Regions from separate parts of the Microbacterium terrisoli genome, predicted to be linked through region 2. Evidence: predicted binding sites of a transcription regulator. Region 2 holds the regulator's gene; each other region holds the start of a gene.
The links. Region 2 encodes HrcA, which represses chaperone genes, less so after heat shock. Its sites were predicted from a motif close to TTNGCACTCGNNNNNNNCGAGTGCNAA; they were not measured.

Region 1 (4,850 bases), 920 kb from region 2:
GGCAGGACGACGCGTTCATCCGCGTCTCCGACATCAACAAGGCCGGGGTCACCACGATCATGGTCGAGCAGAACGCACGCCGCTGCCTGCAGATCTGCGACCGTGGCTACGTGCTCGACCAGGGCAAGGACGCCTACGAGGGCACCGGCCGTGAACTGCTGAACGATCCGAAGGTGATCGGACTGTACCTCGGCACGCTCGGCGCCGACGCCGCCTGATCCACGACGAGGCGCCCCGAGCCGAAGCCCGGGGCGCCTTGTGAACGGATCGATCAGTTGGTCCGCTGCGGCGCGTTGTTCGCGTCGTACTTGTAGATGCCGATGACGGCACCCTGCGGGTCATCCTTGTCGTCGAACTTGCTCATGCCGGAGTACCCGTGGTACGCGGGAGTCTTGCCTTCCTTGATGAGCTTCGCGCAGTCGGCGAACGAGGTGCATTCGGTGCCGTTGCCGGAGCCGCCGGACACCTCCTGCATCTTCGCGCCCATCTTCGCGCCGTCGGTCGACTTCGCCTCGAGCGCCGAGAGGGCGATCAGCACGGCTGCGTCGTAGGCCTCACCCGCGTAGGTGAAGTCGGTGATCTCCTTGTTGCCCTTGCCCGTCCAGTAGGTCTGGAGACGCTGGGTGAAGTCGTCGGCCAGTGCGGGACCGGGCTTGGTGCCCTGCGCGCCCTCGAGCGAGACCGGGAACGACTTGCCGTAGTCCGACAGGTTGCCGTCGACCATGTAGAAGTCCTTGGCCGGGATGCCGGCGTTCACCAGCAGCGGGCCGATGGTCTTGAACTGGTCGAACGAGACGATCGCCACCGAGTCGGGGTTGGCCGCCTTGATCGTGGCCACCTGCGCGTCGAACTGCGAGTCGCCGACGTTGAACGATGCGTTGGCGACGACCTTGCCGCCGGACGCCTCGAACGTGCTCTTGATCGCCTGGTACAGACCGTTGCCGTAGGCGTCGTTCTGGAAGATGACGCCGAGCGACTTCTTCTTGTCCTGCGCGAGCAGGTTGCCGAGCACCTCACCCTGCAGCAGGTCGCTGGGCGCCGTGCGGAAGTACAGGTGGTCCTTGTTCGGCCAGTCCGTGAAGTCCGGCGACGTGTTCGACGCCGAGACCGTCAGGATGCCGGCGGAGATGTTGCCGTTCAGGATCAGCTTGGTGACACCGGATGCCGCAGCCCCGACCATGGCGGTGATGCCGGCACTGCGCAGCTTGGAGATCGACGTCTCATAGGCCTTGGTGTCGGTGTCGCCTTCGTCAGCGGCGGTGTAATCGACCGTGATGCCGGCCTTGGCGGCGTTGATCTCCTGCACGGCCAGTCCGACGCCGGATTCCTGCGGCGGGCCGAGGAAGGCCAGCGAGCCGGTCTCAGGCATCAGCGAACCCAGCTTCAGGGTCAATTCGGTCGAGCCGCCGGAGTTCCCGCTGCTGTTCGTGCTGGCCGGGGTTCCGCTGCAACCGACCATCACCAGGGCGGCTGCACCGACCAGTGTGATCGCGGCGACAGCTCTGCTGCCACGCAGGCGATTCAATCCGTTCATGGTGCTCCTTTGCTTCGAATACGGCAGTGCCGCATTGCGTGCTCTAACCATATGGGTTGCGCGCGTCACTTTGAGGTCTGCGATGTCTCGGTGCGTTAACAATCGTGCGCGCGCGTGCGCGGATCAGGCGATCTCGGTGACATCGGACACGCCGCGGCGCCGGACGCCGGTCAGGGAGTCCACCGTGAGCACGATCAGCGCCAGCCAGACCAGGCCGAATCCGATCCAGCGCTCCACCGACATCTGCTCGTGCAGCAGGAACGCCCCGGTGAGGAACTGCAGGATCGGGGTCAAGAACTGCAGCAGGCCGATCAGACTGAGCGGAGCCCGCCGGGTCGCCGCCGCGAACAGCAGCAGCGGCACCGCGGTGACCACCCCGGTCAGGGCCATCATGACCGTGTGGGTGACGCCCTCGGTGCCGAAGGTGATGCCGCCGGTGACACTCACCCAGATCAGCATCCCTGCGGCGACCGGGGTGAGCCACGCGGTCTCCAGCGTCAGCCCGCTCAACGCGTCCACGGACGGTCCGACGCGGTTCTTGGCGAGCCCGTACAGCCCGAACGAGAAAGCGAGCCCCAGCGCGATCCACGGCATCTGTCCGTACCCGAGCACGATGACCACGACCGCGACGACGGCGATCGCGATCGCGACCCACTGCGCCGGCCGCAGACGCTCGCGCAGCACGAGCACGCCCAGCAGAACGGTCACGATCGGGTTGATGAAGTACCCGAGGCTCGCCTCGATGACGTGACCGGTGAGGGTCGCGATCAGGTAGACGGTCCAGTTGACGAAGATCAGGATGCCGGCGGCCGCCGTCCACCCCAGCAGCCGCGGCTGTCGCATGATGCGCCACAGGGCGCTCCATGCTCGCATCACGGTCAGTGCCACGACACAGAAGACCACCGAGAGCAGCACCCGCCACGACACGACCTCCCAGGGCGTGGACGGCAGCAGCGTCAGGAAATAGAGCGGGAACATCCCCCACAGCAGATACGCGGCGAACGCGTACACGCCGCCGGCAACGGTCGCATTGCCCCGCGCCCTGGCGTCCTTCTGCTTCACTGCATCAGCCTAGTTCTTCGCACCGCCGTCGCCGCACCGCACGGGCCGCGGCATCCCCCGCCCTCGGCCCACCCGAGCGCCGCCCACCCGAGCGCGGGAACGGCGAAGGCCCGGATGCCGAAGCATCCGGGCCTCCGAAACAGCCGACGTCAGCGGACGACGACCGCCAGGACGTCACGCGCCGACAGGACGAGGTACTCGTCGGCGCCGAACTTGACCTCGGTCCCGCCGTACTTGCTGTACAGCACGCGGTCGCCCACGGCGACGTCGAGCGGAACACGGTTGCCGTTGTCGTCGATGCGGCCGGGGCCCACCGCGACGACCTCGCCCTCCTGGGGCTTCTCCTTCGCGGTGTCGGGGATGACCAGGCCACTCGCAGTGGTCTGTTCGGCCTCGACCTGCTTGATGACGATGCGGTCCTCGAGCGGCTTGATGGAAACCGACACTGTCTACCTCTTCCTGTGTGTGTGAACTACCGAGTTGAGACTGAAAGACTCGTTAGCACTCTGACGTGTCGAGTGCTGACACCAGTTTAGGCATCCATTGGCACTGGGGCTGGCAACGATCCCACAAGTGGGTCAGACTGTGTGCATGTTCCGAAGTCTTGACGGCGGCTGGCAGTTGCGCGAGGCGCTGGGCGACACATGGCAGTGGTACGTCCACAAGCTTATCGACCGCCGCAACAGCGTGACCAAGGCCGCCGATGCGGATGCGTGGTTGCCCGCCCACGTGCCCGGAGCTGTATTGGACGACCTCGTCCGCGCAGGTGAGGTTGCAGAGCCGCGGCACGGTCGCCGCAGCCGCGAAGCGGAATGGGTGGCCGACCGGCACTGGGTCTACCGGCGTCATGTCGACCTGCCCCCGCTCGAACATGACGATTCGGTCTGGATCGAGTTCGACGGCATCGACCCCGGCGGACGCGTCTTCTGGGACGGTCACGAGGTAGGGGCCATCGATGGGCTACACCGGCGGCTCCGGCTACGAGTGGGTGGAGCCGACCGGCGCGAGCTCGCGACTGGCGGCCACACTCTGACCGTCGTGGTTCTACCCGCGCTGGACACGGAGCCGCAGGTGGGTCGCACCGACCGCGTGCGAGCCCTCGCGCCGCGTGTGGGCAGCGGCTGGGACTTCGCGCCGCGGATGCGTCACCAAGGGATCTGGCGGCCGGTTCGCCTGATCATCGGGCATGTCGGCCTGGCCTCAGTCCGCGCGCGCACCGAGGTTGAGCTCGACGGCCGCACCGGCACGGTGATCGTTGACGCCGTCATCGACGGGAGAATCGGTGTAGGTGCAGCGGGTGTCATCACCATCGAACTATCCCGAGATGAACGCACGGTCGCGTCCGGCTCGGCGCCGGTCACGGACGGCGCCGTGCATGTGCGCCTTCCCGTCCACGACGTGCAGCTGTGGTGGCCGGCGGGCCTGGGTGAGCACGCCCTGTATGATCTACGGGTCGCGATCGGCGACGACGAGAGGATGCTGCGGGTCGGATTCCGAAACGCACGGCTCGTGGCCAACGCGGGAGCACCTCCGAACGCCCTCGGCTACACGGCCGAGGTCAACGGGAGGACCCTGCCCCTCGTCGGCTGGAACTGGGCGCCGGCCGACCTCCTGTTCGGTGTCGTGACCGCCACGCGCATCGCCCGTCTGCTCGACTTGGTCGCTGATTCCGGAGCCCGAATTCTGCGAGTGTGGGGCGGCGGGCTTATCGAGTCCGACGACTTCTACGACGCCTGTGATCAACGCGGGATCCTCGTCTGGCAGGAGCTCGCCCAGTCCAGCTCCGGGATCGCGAGCGCTCCTGCGACCGACGCCGACTTCATCGCCCAGGCCGTCGAGGAGACGGTGATCGCCGCCGCGCGGCTGTCACGGCATCCGAGCCTGTTCCTGTGGTGCGGCGGCAACGAGCTTGAAGACGACGCCGGTCCGCTCGACGAGTCGCGCTCGCCGGTGCTCGCGGCGATGCGCAGCGCCCTGGCCGACGTCGATCCCGGGCGCCCGTGGCTGCCCACGTCCCCGTCCGGGCCCACCTTCCACCACCGAATGGACAGGATCGCCGCCGCTCCCGACGATCAGCACGACGTGCACGGGCCCTGGGAGCACCAGGGGCTGGTCGACCAGCACACCCTCGCTGACGCGGGCACGAGTCTGGCGCATACCGAGTTCGGCGTCGAGGGCATGGCCAGCCTGCGCTCACTGCGCGCCGTCGTGCCAGAGGGGCAGCGTTGGCCGGCAGACCTGTCCAATCCCGTGT
Region 2 (4,850 bases):
TGGTGGGGCTGGCCCGGCAGGTGCGCGAGCAGGAGGAGTCGCTGGCCGGCTACGCGAAGGCGATGACATGCGATCGCGGCGATTTCGTCGAGTATTCCGGGATCCGTCGTCAGCTCAGCGATCTCGAGAAGCAGAATCGCAAGGATGCCGGAGCCTCGCACACGACACGGCAGAAGCGGCTGCGCGAGATCGAGTCGCTGCGCCGACGCATGCAGCGCCACTCCTGCCATTCCTGCCCCGACCGTGAGAACCATGCGCGCTGGGCCGAGCGGTATTGGAAGCTGCTGCGGCAGACCGACCGGCTGCGCACCCAGATCGCGACCCGCACCGGCAGCGTCGCCCGTCATTTCGACCGGGTCGTGGACGTGCTGTCGACGCTGCACTACGTGATCGTCGACGCCGACGGGACCACACGTCTCAGTGACGCGGGCCGCACGATGCGGCGCATCTACGGCGAGCGCGATCTGCTCGTGGCCGAGGCGCTGCGCACCGGCATCTGGAAGGATCTGGATGCCGCCTCCCTGGCCTCGCTCGTGTGCTGTCTGGTCTACGAGCCGCGCCGTGACGAGGCCGGCGCCGGCGACCGCGCTCTGCCGCGAGGATCGTTCCGTGCGGCACTGTCGGCGACCCAGCTGCTGTGGGCGCAGCTGGACGACGTGGAGCAGGACCACCAGCTGCCCGGCACGATCGAGGTGGCCACGGGCCTCGCGCAGGCCATGCACACCTGGGCGCGCGGCGGTGCGCTGGATCGCGTGCTGCTGGAAGCCGACATGGCCGCCGGCGATTTCGTGCGCTGGGCCAAGCAGACCATCGATCTGCTCGACCAGCTCTCGCTCGTGGCCGATGGCGCCCTGGCGCGCCGGGCCCGACAGGCCCTGGAGCTCGTCCGTCGCGGGATCGTGGCTTACTCGGTCGTGTGAGGCGTGCGTCGCGGGGTCGCGGCGGAGGAATCCGGGTCGTCGTTCAGCGCGTGACGCAGGCGTTCCGGTAGAATTGGCACTCAGATTGCGAGAGTGCCAGTGTCTGGTGCGTGAGGCCGAACAGGAGGCAGCCATGGTCAGCGAGCGCGGACTGCAGGTTCTCCAGGCCATCGTCCAGGACTACGTCGAGACCCGCGAGCCGGTCGGCAGCAAGACGATCGTCGATCGCCACGCGTTCGGCGTGTCGGCGGCCACGATCCGCAATGACATGGCGCTGCTCGAAGACGAAGAGCTCATCGTGGCCCCGCACACCTCGTCGGGGCGGGTGCCCACCGACAAGGGCTATCGCGTCTTCGTGGACCACCTGGCCCAGCTGCGCCCGCTCTCGCCGGCCCAGCGCACGGCCATCACGACGTTCCTGGACGGTTCGACCGACCTCGACGATGTGCTGGCGCGCACCGTGCGTGCCCTGACGAATCTGACCGGGCAGGTCGCGATCGTGCAGTACCCGTCGTTCGCCCGCGCGCGCGTTTCGCACGTGGAGATCGTGGACCTCGGCGGCCGCGTGCTGGTGATCCTGGTCACCGACACGGGGAGGGTCTCGCAGCGGGTGGTCGGCGTCGCCGAACCGCTGGACGAGGCCGAGGTGGGGCGCTTGCGCACACGGGTGTCGTCATTGGTGTCGGGCCGCAGCGTGCGTGAGGGAGCGGCAGCGGTGACGGCAATGCTCGCCGGCGAGCCGCTGAGCATGAGCCGAGAGGATGCCGCGACCGGCATCGTGCTGCGCGTGGTCTCCGAAGAGCTCGAGGAGTTCCGGCAGGACCGCCTGCTGATGGCCGGCACCGCCACCCTGGCCCGACGCGAGTCCGACTTCCGCGGCAGCATCTACCCGCTGCTGGAGGCCATCGAAGAGCAAGTGACGCTGCTGAGGCTGATGAGCGAGATGGTCGCCGACGGGGAGGGTCTTGCCGCCTCGATCGGGCGCGAGAACGAACCGTTCGGCCTGTCCGAGGCATCCGTGGTCACCGGCGACTACGACGTCACCGGTGCACGTGCGCGTGTGGGGGTGCTGGGACCCACCCGCATGGACTACCCGACGAACCTTGCGGCGGTGCGAGCCGTCGCCCACTATCTGAGCCGACTGCTCGAAGACGATGACGCGCCGCGCTGAACAGGTGCAGGCGCTGAGCAGCGCGGACGGAAGACGACCCCGCATCGGCGGGCAGGAAGGCGATTGTGGCTGACCAGGACCACTACGAAGTACTGGGCGTGGCGCGGGATGCGTCACCGGACGAGATCAAGAAGGCGTATCGGCGCCTGGCACGCGAGCTGCACCCGGATGTGAATCCGGGGGCGGACGCCGAAGAGAAGTTCAAGCTCGTCACACACGCGTACGACGTGCTCAGCGACCCCGACCAGCGCCGCCGCTACGACATGGGCGGGGACTCGCCGTTCGGCCAGAGCGCCGGGTTCGGCGGTTTCGGCGACATCTTCGAGACATTCTTCGGCGGGGGCGGAGCGCGCGCGGCGCGACCGCGCTCCCGGCGCGAGCGGGGGCAGGACGCCCTCGTGCGCGTCACGCTCGATCTGGCGGATGTCGTCTTCGGCACGCACCGCGACCTCGAGGTCGACACCGCTGTGCTGTGCGAGACGTGCGAGGGCTCGTGCTGCCAGCCGGGCACTTCTCCGGTCACGTGTGAGATCTGCCACGGCAGCGGGCACGTCGAGCGCACGGTGCGCAGCCTTCTGGGCAACGTCGTCACCAGCGCTCCGTGCGGAGTGTGCCAGGGCTACGGCACGACGATCCCGTATCCGTGCGCCACGTGCCAGGGCCAGGGTCGGGTGCGCGCGCGGCGCACGGTGGCCGTGGACATCCCGGCCGGCGTCGAGACAGGGCTGCGCCTGCAGATGCCCGGCTCGGGCGAGGTGGGCCCGGCAGGCGGGCCGAACGGTGACCTGTACCTGGAGATGACCGTCGCGCACCATGACGTCTTCAGCCGCGAGGGCGACGATCTGCTCGCGACACTCGATGTGTCGATGCCCGATGCGATCCTGGGCGCCACCACCACGATCGAGTCTCTGGACGGTCCCGTCGACCTCGAGATCCGACCCGGCGTGCAGGCGGGCGACGTCCTGACGATCAAGGGGCGCGGCATCACGCCGCTGCGCGGCACACAGCGCGGCGACCTGCGCGTGGGCGTGCACGTGGTGACCCCGACGCGTCTGGACGCGAAGGAGCGCGCGCTGATCGAAGACTTCAAGAAGAAGACCAAGTCGCCCGCGCCCAAGCTCGCCGAGTTCCAGCAGGGACTGTTCGCGCGGCTGCGCGACCGGTTCCGGAACAGCTGATCGGTGGCCCTGCACTTTGTGGCAGAGGATGCCGTGGCCGCCACCGTCGGAGACCTCGTCGAGTTCGGCGGGGCCGAAGCACACCATGCTGCTGCGGTCCGCCGCGTGCGCGTGGGTGAAGCGGTGACCGTGGGTGACGGACGGGGTGCCTGGCTGGAGGGGGAGTGCGAACTGGTCGAGCAGAGTCGTGTGCGGGTCCGCATCACCGCCTGCCGCCAGGAGCCCGAGGCCTCGCCCCGGATCGTGCTCGCCCAGGCGCTGGCCAAGGGCGATCGGGACGAGCTGGCCGTGCAGGCGGCGACGGAGCTCGGCGTCGATGAGATCGTGCCGTGGCAGGCAGCCCGCAGCGTGTCGCGATGGACCGGCGAGAAGACCGCGAAGGGACGGGCGCGCTGGCAGACCATCGTGCGCGAAGCGGCCAAGCAGGCCCACCGCGCGTGGATCCCCGAGGTGGCCGAAGTCTCCTCGACCCGTGAGCTGGCCGCGCGGACCGCGACATCCCGTGTCATGGTGCTGGATCCGACCGGTTCGGTGCGGCTGAGCAGCATGGAGTTCGACGCCGCGGCCAGCGAGGACGTCGTGCTGGTGGTCGGGCCCGAGGGCGGCATCGCCCCCGAAGAGCTCGACGCGTTCGAGCGGGCCGGCGCGACGGTGGCGGCACTGGGGGCCACGGTGCTGCGCACGTCGACGGCGGGGCCTGCCGCTCTCGCCCTGCTGTGCGCGCGTCTCGGGCGCTGGTGACAGACCCGTCGCACGTCGGCGAGGTCTCATAGACTGGGCAGGTGCCCGGCGGAGCACTGAGCGAAAAGAGCATGAATGCCCGATGACACCGGTACGGCGACCGAACGGATCCACGCCGACGGCGTGGTCATGGTGCAGCTGCTGGGCCCACAGGACCGGCTGCTGCGCGTCGTGGAGGCCGAGCACCCCGACGTCGACGTGCATGTGCGCGGCAACGAGATCACGCTCAGCGGTGCGACCGCCTCCGTGGCAGCGGCGCGCGCCCTCGTGGAAGAGCTCATGGCGATGACCCGTGCCGGCCAAGGGCTCGACCCCGTGGACGTCGCCGCCTCCAGCAGGATCCTGCGCGCCGACAACGGCATGCGCCCCTCAGAAGTGCTGGGCGAGGCGATCCTCACCTCGCGCGGAAAGGTCATCCGCCCCAAGACGGCGGGCCAGAAGGCCTACGTCGACGCCATCGACCAGAACACGATCGTGTTCGGCATCGGACCGGCCGGCACCGGCAAGACCTACCTGGCGATGGCCAAGGCCGTGCAGGCATTGCAGCGCAAAGAAGTCAGCCGCATCATCCTCAGCCGGCCCGCGATCGAAGCGGGGGAGCGCCTCGGGTTCCTGCCGGGCACGCTCACCGACAAGATCGATCCCTACCTGCGGCCGCTGTATGACGCGGTCAACGAGATGATGGATCCCGAGCTGGTGCCCAAGCTGATGGCCAGCGGCACGATCGAGGTGGCGCCTCTGGCATACATGCGCGGGCGCACGCTCTCGGACTCGTTCGTCGTGCTCGACGAGGCGCAGAACACCACGCCTGAGCAGATGAAGATGTTCCTGACCCGGTTG
Region 3 (4,850 bases), 850 kb from region 2:
CCTCCCGAGGGAGGGGCGCTTCGTGAGAACCGACGAGACTCAGAAGTCCATGCCGCCGGTGGGGTCGGCCGGAGCCGCCGCAGCCTTCTCGGGCTTGTCGGCGACGACCGCCTCGGTCGTCAGGAACAGGCCCGCGATCGATGCCGCGTTCTGCAGCGCCGAACGGGTGACCTTGGTCGGGTCGATGATGCCCTGCGAGAACAGGTCGCCGTACTCGCCGGTCGCGGCGTTCAGGCCGTGGCCCGCAGGCAGGCCCGACACCTTGTGCGCGACCACACCCGGCTCCAGACCCGCGTTGGCGGCGATCTGCTTGAGCGGGGCCTCGATGGCGACCTTGACGATGTTCGCACCGGTCGCCTCGTCGCCCTCCAGCGTCAGCGTCGCGAACGCCTTCTCGCCAGCCTGGATGAGCGCGACGCCACCACCGGCGACGACACCCTCTTCGACGGCCGCCTTGGCGTTGCGCACGGCGTCCTCGATGCGGTGCTTGCGCTCCTTGAGCTCGACCTCGGTGGCCGCGCCCGCCTTGATGACGGCAACGCCGCCGGCGAGCTTGGCGAGGCGCTCCTGCAGCTTCTCGCGGTCGTAGTCGCTGTCGGTGTTCTCGATCTCACGACGGATCTGCGTGACGCGACCCTCGATCTGAGCGGCCTCACCGGCACCTTCGACGATCGTGGTCTCATCCTTGGTGACGATGACCTTGCGCGCACGGCCCAGCAGGTCGAGGGTGGCGTTCTCGAGCTTGAGGCCGACCTCCTCGGTGATGACCTGGCCACCGGTGAGGATGGCGATGTCCTGCAGCTGCGCCTTGCGGCGGTCGCCGAAGCCCGGAGCCTTGACGGCGACGGACTTGAAGATGCCGCGGATCTTGTTCAGCACCAGCGTGGCCAGTGCTTCGCCCTCGACGTCCTCAGCGATGATGACGAGCTCTTTGCCGTCCTGGATCACCTTGTCGACGACGGGCAGCAGATCCTTGATGTTGCCGATCTTCTGGTTCGCGATGAGGACGTAGGGGTCCTCGAACACGGCCTCCTGGCGGTCGGGGTCGGTGACGAAGTAAGGGTTGATGAAGCCCTTGTCGAAGCGCATGCCCTCGGTGAGCTCGAGCTCGGTGCCGAACGTCTGCGACTCCTCGACGGTGACGACGCCTTCCTTGCCCACCTTGTCGATGGCCTCGGCGATCAGGGCGCCGATGGTCGGGTCGGCAGCCGAGATCGATGCGGTCGCAGCGATCTGCTCCTTCGACTCGACCTCCTTGGCGGACTCGTGGAGCTGCTCGATGACGGCCGCGACGGCCTTCTCGATGCCTCGCTTGAGCGAGATCGGGTCGGCGCCGGCTGCGACGTTGCGCAGACCCTCGCGTACGAGCGCCTGTGCGAGCACCGTGGCGGTGGTCGTACCGTCACCCGCGACGTCGTCGGTCTTCTTGGCAACCTCCTTGACGAGCTCCGCGCCGATCTTCTCGTACGGGTCGTCGAGTTCGATCTCTTTGGCGATCGAGACGCCGTCGTTCGTGATCGTGGGGGCTCCCCACTTCTTCTCGAGCACGACGTTGCGACCGCGGGGGCCGAGGGTCACCTTGACGGCGTCGGCCAGTGTGTTCAGGCCGCGCTCGAGGCCGCGGCGGGCCTCCTCGTCGAAAGCGATGATCTTTGCCATGTGTGTGTCGTCCCTCCCGGACGTTGGCGGACGGTCTTTAGCACTCACTCACGGCGAGTGCTAACTCATTCTGGCACTCGACCCTGCCGAGTGCAAGCTGCCGCGACCGCGCTACGGCGTCGTCGTCGGCGACGGCGACGTCACCCGATCGGTGCCCAGCACGACCGTGAGCTGCTTGGCCTTCGCATCCCCGGCGGGCTGATACTTCTCGCTCTTCGCGATCACCGCGTCCCCGATCACGCCGGCCAGCCCCTCGGCCGCGGCCGCATCCTCGTCGGCGGCGTAGTAGACGGTGGTGGTCGGGTACGTCGAGCCGGCTTCGCCGGGCGAGACCTTCGCCGCCGGCCATCCCGCGTGCACCACGGCATCCTTGGCTCCGGTGGCCTCTCCGGGCTCGCCTGTCGCGTTGAGGATCAGCACCGAGTACGACGTGTCGATGACCGGCGTGATCGTCGGGGAGGGCGTGGCACCGAGGGGCGCGTCCGACGCGCCGTTCAGCCGATCGGTGACGATCAGCGTCCCCAGCACGCCCGCGCCGATCAGCACGATGGTCGCCACGGCCGCCCAGGCGAACACGACCGCGCCCCGCAACCGCGGGTTCTCGGCGCGATGGGCACCGACCCGATCAGCGTCGGCCGGGGCGACATCGAAACTGTCGTGCGGAAAACTGTCGGTCGGCACCACTGCATGCTACCTGTCGGTCCTCGGCTCCGCCTCTCAGGCCGGCCCCGCCGCCGAGGCGTTTCCCGTCCGGTTCACGCGACGCCCGACACCCGTGCCCGACGGGAGCGCTCGCGCTCGTCGCGTCGGCGGCGCAGCCGCCCGACCAGCAGCGGGTCGTACTCCAGAGCGTCGGTCGTGTCGATCAGGCGCCCGAGCAGCTGGTAGTAGCGGGCCGGAGCCAGTTCGAGCTCGGCGCGGATGGCCTCCTCCTTCGCACCGACGTGGCGGGTCCATCCGGCCTCGAAGTCGAGGATCACACGGTCGCTGTCGCTGAGGGGCACGGCACTCACGTTAGCGGCGGGCCGAGGCCTTACGGTCGCGCCACTCCATGCCGGCGCCGATCGGCCGTACGATCGCGCCCAGCGGATCGACGGCGGCGACGACGGTGCCGTCCACGGCGAGCGCGAACGCCCCGTTGGGCCACGCCGCAGCGTCGGGCGGAGGATGCCACTGCCCGCGCACCGCGGAGTGCAGGCCCACGGCATCCATCGTGATCCAGCGCCCGACCGTCCCTGCCGCAGCGACGATCCTCTCGCGCGCAGCCTGCGGCACGTGCACGAGCACACCGGGAGTGGTGACCACGAGCGTCGCCTCCGCCGGCACTCGGGCGAGCACGTCGGCGGCCACGTCGGCCAGCGCATCGGCCGCGTCGGCGGCGATCAGGTGCGGCGGTGCGGCGGCGGCGACCTCCAGAGCCGCCCGCACGCGCGCGGCCCGCCCCTGCTCGCCCGGCCACACCAAGCCCTCCAGCCACGCCCGGTCTGCGGCATCGCGCGCATCTCGCGGCTGCAGGTCGATGCCCGCGCGCCAGACCACCTCCGGCAGCCGCAGGTCCGCAAGCGGGCCGCGCCACTGCGCGTGCAGCACGACCGGGCTCACGCCGTCGTCGGGGTCGAGCGCACACACGCCGCCGTCGTGCTCGTATCGGTAGGAGTAGCGATCGGGGTACAGGCACAGCCCCGCGCTGGCGCCGACCTCCAGCAGCGCGATCGGCCCGTCGATCACGCTGAGCGCAGGCACGAGCGCCGCGCACCGCAGCGGTTCATTGGTCTGCACGCTGCGCCGCATGCACTCGGCGACGACCTCATCGGCGTGCGCGGTCAGCCACGCCGCCCACTGTTCGGCCGGCACCTGCCCGCACCCCAGCATGCGCGTCACCGCGAACACCAGTGCCGGCTGACGGTGCGCGGGGGCGATGCGCGCGAGCACGGCGGCCGCATCGCGCCCCTCGACCACGCGCTGCGCCCATCGTGCATACAGCGGCGAGCGGCGCGGCGCCTCCTCCCGGGCGAAACGCGCGTAGCGCTCGCACACGGCGTCGATCTCCGCGTCGACATCGGCGTCGCGGGAGTGCGCGATCTGGTCGTCGAAGGTCACGACATCCATTCTCCAAGGAACACGATCGCGGAATGTCGGGTTGAATGGCTATGGAGGATTCCATGACCTACACCGTGAACAAGACCGACGACCAGTGGCGCGACGAGCTCGAGCCTGAGCAGTATGCCGTGCTGCGCGAAGCGGCCACTGAGCGTCCGTGGACCGGCGAGCTGCTCGACGAGCACCGCGCCGGGCTGTACAGCTGTGCCGCGTGCGGGGCTGAACTGTTCCGCAGCGGCACGAAGTTCGCGTCGCACTGCGGCTGGCCGAGCTTCTATGAGTCGATCCGGCCCGAAGCTGTGCTGCTGCTCGAAGACAAGACACTGGGCATGGAGCGCACGGAGGTGCGGTGCGCGGCCTGCGGCTCGCACCTGGGGCACGTCTTCCCCGACGGCTTCGGCACGCCCACCGGTGACCGGTACTGCATGAACTCGATCTCGCTCTCGTTCAGCCCGGAAGAAGCCGGGTGAGCGCGTTCGACGCGGTTCGGGCGCGGCGCTCGTGGTCGAAGGTCACGGATGTCGCGCCCACCCATGACGAGCTGCTTCCGCTGGTGGCAGCCGCCGGGCGCGTGGCCGATCACTCTTCACTGCGTCCCTGGCGCCTGATCGAGCTGCGCGGCGCCGACCGCGAGAAGCTGGGTCGCGCCATCAACAAGACGAATGGCGAGAAGGGCGTATCGCCCAAACCGCTGCGCGCACCGCTGCTGATCGCGGTCGTGGTGAGTTTTCGCCCGAGCGAGAAGGTGCCGCGGTGGGAGCAGGCCGCCGTAGCCGCGGGCGTGGCACACACGCTGAGCCTGCTGCTGGACGAGGCCGGCTGGGGCGTGATGTGGCGCACCGGCCACTACGCGCGCAGCGACGAGGTCGCCCAGACGCACACGCTGCGCGACAACGAGCGGCTGCTGGGCTGGTTGTACGTGGGCGGCAAGCCCGAGGGCAAGCGGGACGGCCACCGCAAACAGCTCGACGCCGAGCGGTTCCTCACGCCGTTGGAGTAAGACGCCCACACGAGCGACCCCGTCCGCGAGCCTGTCCGTGAGCCCACGCCCGGACCTGGACGTGGTCATCATCTGCCGGACTATCATGGCC
Region 4 (4,850 bases), 930 kb from region 2:
CTCATCAGCTCCGGCATATCGAAGGCCCGACGCCCCGCGCTGCTGATCTGACGCCCGATCTCGGTCACCGCGCCGATCGTGTTGCGGTTGTTCGCGCAGAAGACCGCCGTCGGCGGGTCGTCGAGCTCGAGCAGCGCTTGCATCGCCCGTGCGGCCTGTTCAACCTCCTGCTGCCCTTCCGGGACGAGCCGTGGGTCCAGCTCGATACCGTGCTCCCGGTGTGCTCGCACGAATCCGCGATAGCGGCGCTCGCCGGTGAAGATGCGGCGGATGTTGCCGAGATAGGCGATGCGGGTGTGCCCGGCCTCCAGGAGCGCGCTCGTGCCTCGGAGGGCACCGCCCTCATCGTCGAGCACGACGCTGTCGGCGACCAGGCCCGCCACGCGACGGGAGGCCAGCACGACGGGCACGCCGCTGTGCCGGGCGTGCTCGAGGTGGTCGCTGCTCACACCGGTGGGCACCACGATCAGGCCCTCCACGCGGCGTCCCAGGAAGTCGCCCACCAACTGCGCCTCGCGCACGGGGTCCTCCGCGGTGTTGCCGAGTAGGATGCGGCGCCCCGTCCGCGCGGCCTCCTCCTCGACGCCCAGCGCGAACGTGCTGTAGTACGGGTTGGCGATGTTCGTGATCGCGACGCCGATGAGCCCGCTGGGCTGGCCCGGGCGGATGCTGCGCGCGTTCTCATCGCGGTGGTATCCGAGCTCCGCGACCGCGGCGAGAACACGCTCCTGGAGCTCGGGTGTGACATTGACGCCGCCCGCGAGTGTGCGCGACACGGTCATCGGGCTGACGCCCGCTCGTACGGCGACCTCCTTGACGGTGGGGCGCCGGCGCTGGCTGCTCATCTGCAGACCGTTCCTCGTTCTGGGCTCGTTCCGGGGAACGCTATCACCGACGGCGATCTCACCCGACGCGATCCGCGAGGATCGCGCGGTGACGATCGCCGATCCTCGTGAGGATCAGGGTCGCCGACCTGTCGCCGCGCAGCGTCAGCCGACGGCGGAACGCGGCGGGGTCGAGGTCCATGCCGCGCTTCTTGACCTCCAGGGCACCGATGCCGTGGGCGCGCAGCACAGCGCTGACGGCCTTGACGTTCGCGGGCATCGTCTCGCGCACCCTGAACGACTGCACGAACGGGCTCGTCACGGCCGCGTCGCCGGTGATGTACGCGATGCGGGGATCGAGCATGCCGCCCTCCAGTTGCCGGGCGACCTCGCCGACCAGCCGGGCGCGGATGACGGCGCCGTCGGGCTCGTGAAGGTACGCCCCCAGCGCTCGCACCTCGGCGTCGGGCGCGTCGCCCTCGGCGGTGAGCTCGTGCACGTCTGGCCCGCGCAGCACGAGCGCCGACCGGCGCACCCCCGGGCGAGCCAACGCGCCGCTCCACACGACGAGCTCGACGACCGTGCCGTCGGCACCGACCCACTGCGTCTCGGCGTCGGCCGGCAGCCCATCGCGGTCATGGCCGGGCCCCAGCTTGATGCCGGCCGGGATCGCCGCCGCGGTCCGGAAGACCCACTCCAGCGGGGGAGAGTAGTCGTCGGGGCCGACGCGGCGAGTGTCCCCGTGCCCGGCCGTGCGACGGGCGGGATCCAGCCACACGGCGTCGACGCCGGAGAGGTCGGCCGCCTCGGCTCGCGCATGCCGCACGGTGACAGTGTCGGCGAACGCGGCGAGATTATAGGCGGCGATCGCGGCGGTCACCTCGTCGGCATCGACGGCGCTGACCCGCAGTCCGGCACCGGCGAACGCGAGGGCGTCGCCGCCGATGCCGCACCCGAGGTCGGCGACGTGCGAGATCCCCGCGGTGCGCAGACGGGAGGCGTGGTGTGCGGCGACAGGCAGTCGCGTTGCCTGTTCCAGGCCCGCGCGGGTGAACAGCATCCTCCCGGCGAACTCCCCGAACTTGACGGTCGCCTTCGCCCGCAGATGCGCTTGACCGACCACCGCCGATGTGAGCTCGGGGGAGTGCCCGGCCGCGCGAAGACGGGAGACGGCGCGAGCGACGTCGGCGGTGTTCATGATCGGTTCGAGCTGGTCGAGCAGGCTCAGCCCAGCCGGGGTGAGCAGCGCGGTGAGCTCGGCGATGTCCATCCTCCCAGCCTATGGGAGGCAAGAGTTGGCACTCGCGTTGCGAGAGTGCCAACACAGCGCCTAAACTGGTGTCAGCACTCGACACGTCAGAGTGCTAACGAGTCTTTCAGTCTCAACTCGGTAGTTCACACACACAGGAAGAGGTAGACAGTGTCGGTTTCCATCAAGCCGCTCGAGGACCGCATCGTCATCAAGCAGGTCGAGGCCGAACAGACCACTGCGAGTGGCCTGGTCATCCCCGACACCGCGAAGGAGAAGCCCCAGGAGGGCGAGGTCGTCGCGGTGGGCCCCGGCCGCATCGACGACAACGGCAACCGTGTTCCGCTCGACGTCGCCGTGGGCGACCGCGTGCTGTACAGCAAGTACGGCGGGACCGAGGTCAAGTTCGGCGCCGACGAGTACCTCGTCCTGTCGGCGCGTGACGTCCTGGCGGTCGTCGTCCGCTGACGTCGGCTGTTTCGGAGGCCCGGATGCTTCGGCATCCGGGCCTTCGCCGTCTGAAAGGTCGCGCCGAGATGGCCTGAATCGCATGGAGGCCGGCGCGCGGGCTCACCCGAAGGCGCCGAGGCTGTCCACGACCTGACCGATGGGGCGCTTGTGGTCCCACTCCACGAGGTGTCCGGCCCGCACGATCTCCGCGTAGTACCGCGCCGAGTCCTTCACGATCCGGTCGCCGGTGCGGTAGTCGACGTACACCAGCCCGAACCGCGGCCGGTAGCCGAGCGCCCACTCGAAGTTGTCCAGTAATGACCAGTGCATGTATCCCACCACAGGCGCGCCCTGCGCCAGCGCGTCGCGAACGGCCTGCAGATGCATGCGTAGGTACCGGATCCGACGCACGTCGTGGACGCGCCCGTCATGCGTGGGGGAGTCGCCGTAGATCGCGCCGTTCTCGGTGATCATCAGAGGGACGCCCGGGTAATCGTGGTGCAGTCGCAAGAGCAGCTCGGTCAGGGACTCCGGCACGATTTCGGTGCCCTCGTCGGTGCGTGCCGCAGACGGGTCGGCGACGACCTGCCAGGGGAACGGCCGATCAGGGCCGATCGGCGCGGCCTGCATCACCCGGTGCGTGTAGTAGTTCACGGCGAGGAAATCGCTGCGCCCGGCGATGCGTGACTCGTCCCCGTCTCGGATGACCTCGTCCAGATTGCGTCCGAGCGCCCGCTCCCAGTGCGCGCGCATGTCGGGCGGGTAGCCGCGACCGAGCAGCGGTTCGAGAAACCAGCGGTTGACGTAGCCGTCGGAGCCGCGGGCGGCCTCCACATCGGCGGGGTCGCTGCTGGCCGGAATGCACGGCAGGAGGTTCAATGCGGCGCCGATCCTGCCCGTCGTATGCGTGCGCATGGCGTCGGTGGCCGCGCCGTGGGCGAGCAGGAGGTGGTGCCCGGCGGCGAGGGCCGCGCCCAGGTCACGCACTCCCGGGGCGTGCAGGCCGAGCTGGTAGCCCAGCAGCTGGATGATCCACGGCTCATTCTGGGTGATCCACCACGGCACGCGGTCGCCCAGGCGTTCGGCTGCGGTATCCGCGTACTCGGCGAACGCGTCCACGGTGCGGCGTGCGGCCCACCCGCCGCACGCCATCAGCGCCGACGGCATGTCCCAGTGGTTCAGCGTCACCACCGGGGTGATCCCGCGCTCGAGCAGGGCGTCGACGATTCTCTCATAGTGGTCCAGGCCCCGCTGTTCCACGGCACCGGTGCCCTCCGGCATGATGCGCGACCAGGCCAGCGAGAAGCGGTAGGCGCCGAGGTTCAGCTGCTCGAGAAGCGCGATGTCCTCCGGCCAGCGACGATATGAGTCGCACGCCACCGAGGCATCCCCGCCTCCCTCGATCGCGCCGGGTCGGTCGGCGAAGTCCTCCCAGACCGACCGTCCTCGGCCGTCGACGTCGAACGAGCCCTCGGTCTGATAGGCACTGGTGGCCGCGCCCCAGAGGAATCCGTCGGAGAAGTCGCTCATCTCGTCTCCTGTCCGGAGCCCGTGCCGACCGCTTCGCGCAGGAGCGTCGCCGATGCCCGCACGGCCTCGACCATCCCCATCCGCGGCGTCATGGTGTCGGGATGCCAGAGCTCCAACGTCAGCCAGCCCTCGTACCCGTCGAGCGCCGCCAGCAAACCGGCGAGATCGAGCTCGCCCTCGGCCAGCACGTCGGTCGGCACCGGTCCGGACTGATTGCGCAGATGCACCGCGAGCACCCGTAGGGCGTGCTCGCGAGCCCAGGCGACCGGATCGTGACCGGCAGCAATCGCCCAGGCGGTGTCGATGCAGAGGCCGACTGCGTCATCGGAATGCACGATGACCGACTCCAGATCCTGCGCGGCCCTGTCGTAGCGGTCGGCGTGGTTGTGCAGCGCGATGCGCAGACCGAGCGGTGCGACCAGGTCGGCGATCCGGCTGAGGTTCTCGCCCTGACGCACCACCTCGGAAGGCGTCTTCGGCTCGGCGGGTCCACCACCGCGTGCGTCGGCATTGAGCACGAGCACCCGTCCGCCGGCAGCCGCCAGTCGCTGCGCGACCGGCAGCACTCGTTCCTGCACGTCGAGCTCGGCGAATCGTGGCGTCAACGGCATGCCGATGTATGACGCCGACACACGCAGGCCCAACCGGTCGAGGATCGCGCGCTTGGTGAGCGTCGGATCGGTCTCCACCGCCTCCACGCCCGAGCGTGCGCAGGCGCCGTAGAGGGAATCCCAGTCCCAGTCGATCCCGTCGCGGGCGAAGCGCTCCATCCAGCCGTAGAGCGCCGTCGCGATCCC

Region 1: a site for HrcA is predicted at 3,095-3,121, ahead of groES (co-chaperone GroES). Genes of this name have one in related genera too.
Region 3: a site for HrcA is predicted at 1,697-1,723, ahead of groL (chaperonin GroEL). Genes of this name have one in related genera too.
Region 4: a site for HrcA is predicted at 2,120-2,146, ahead of groES (co-chaperone GroES). Genes of this name have one in related genera too.

The regions. Positions count from the first base shown of each region.
Region 1 is NZ_CP133019.1:769,019-773,868, reverse strand. It holds gene QU603_RS03335 (ABC transporter ATP-binding protein) at 1-218, shown strand, start outside; gene QU603_RS03330 (ABC transporter substrate-binding protein) at 272-1,534, opposite strand; gene rarD (EamA family transporter RarD) at 1,658-2,596, opposite strand; gene groES (co-chaperone GroES) at 2,746-3,042, opposite strand; gene QU603_RS03315 (glycosyl hydrolase 2 galactose-binding domain-containing protein) at 3,188-4,850, shown strand, end outside.
Region 2 is NZ_CP133019.1:1,688,742-1,693,591, forward strand. It holds gene QU603_RS07330 (DEAD/DEAH box helicase) at 1-920, shown strand, start outside; gene hrcA (heat-inducible transcriptional repressor HrcA) at 1,054-2,091, shown strand; gene dnaJ (molecular chaperone DnaJ) at 2,157-3,269, shown strand; gene QU603_RS07345 (16S rRNA (uracil(1498)-N(3))-methyltransferase) at 3,273-4,010, shown strand; gene QU603_RS07350 (PhoH family protein) at 4,086-4,850, shown strand, end outside.
Region 3 is NZ_CP133019.1:2,538,386-2,543,235, forward strand. It holds gene groL (chaperonin GroEL) at 40-1,659, opposite strand; gene QU603_RS11400 (LytR C-terminal domain-containing protein) at 1,771-2,340, opposite strand; gene QU603_RS11405 (DUF3263 domain-containing protein) at 2,415-2,663, opposite strand; gene QU603_RS11410 (DUF2332 family protein) at 2,674-3,759, opposite strand; gene msrB (peptide-methionine (R)-S-oxide reductase MsrB) at 3,822-4,229, shown strand; gene QU603_RS11420 (nitroreductase family protein) at 4,226-4,759, shown strand.
Region 4 is NZ_CP133019.1:761,986-766,835, forward strand. It holds gene QU603_RS03285 (LacI family DNA-binding transcriptional regulator) at 1-845, opposite strand, end outside; gene QU603_RS03290 (class I SAM-dependent methyltransferase) at 904-2,094, opposite strand; gene groES (co-chaperone GroES) at 2,245-2,541, shown strand; gene QU603_RS03300 (GH1 family beta-glucosidase) at 2,644-4,053, opposite strand; gene QU603_RS03305 (sugar phosphate isomerase/epimerase family protein) at 4,050-4,850, opposite strand, start outside.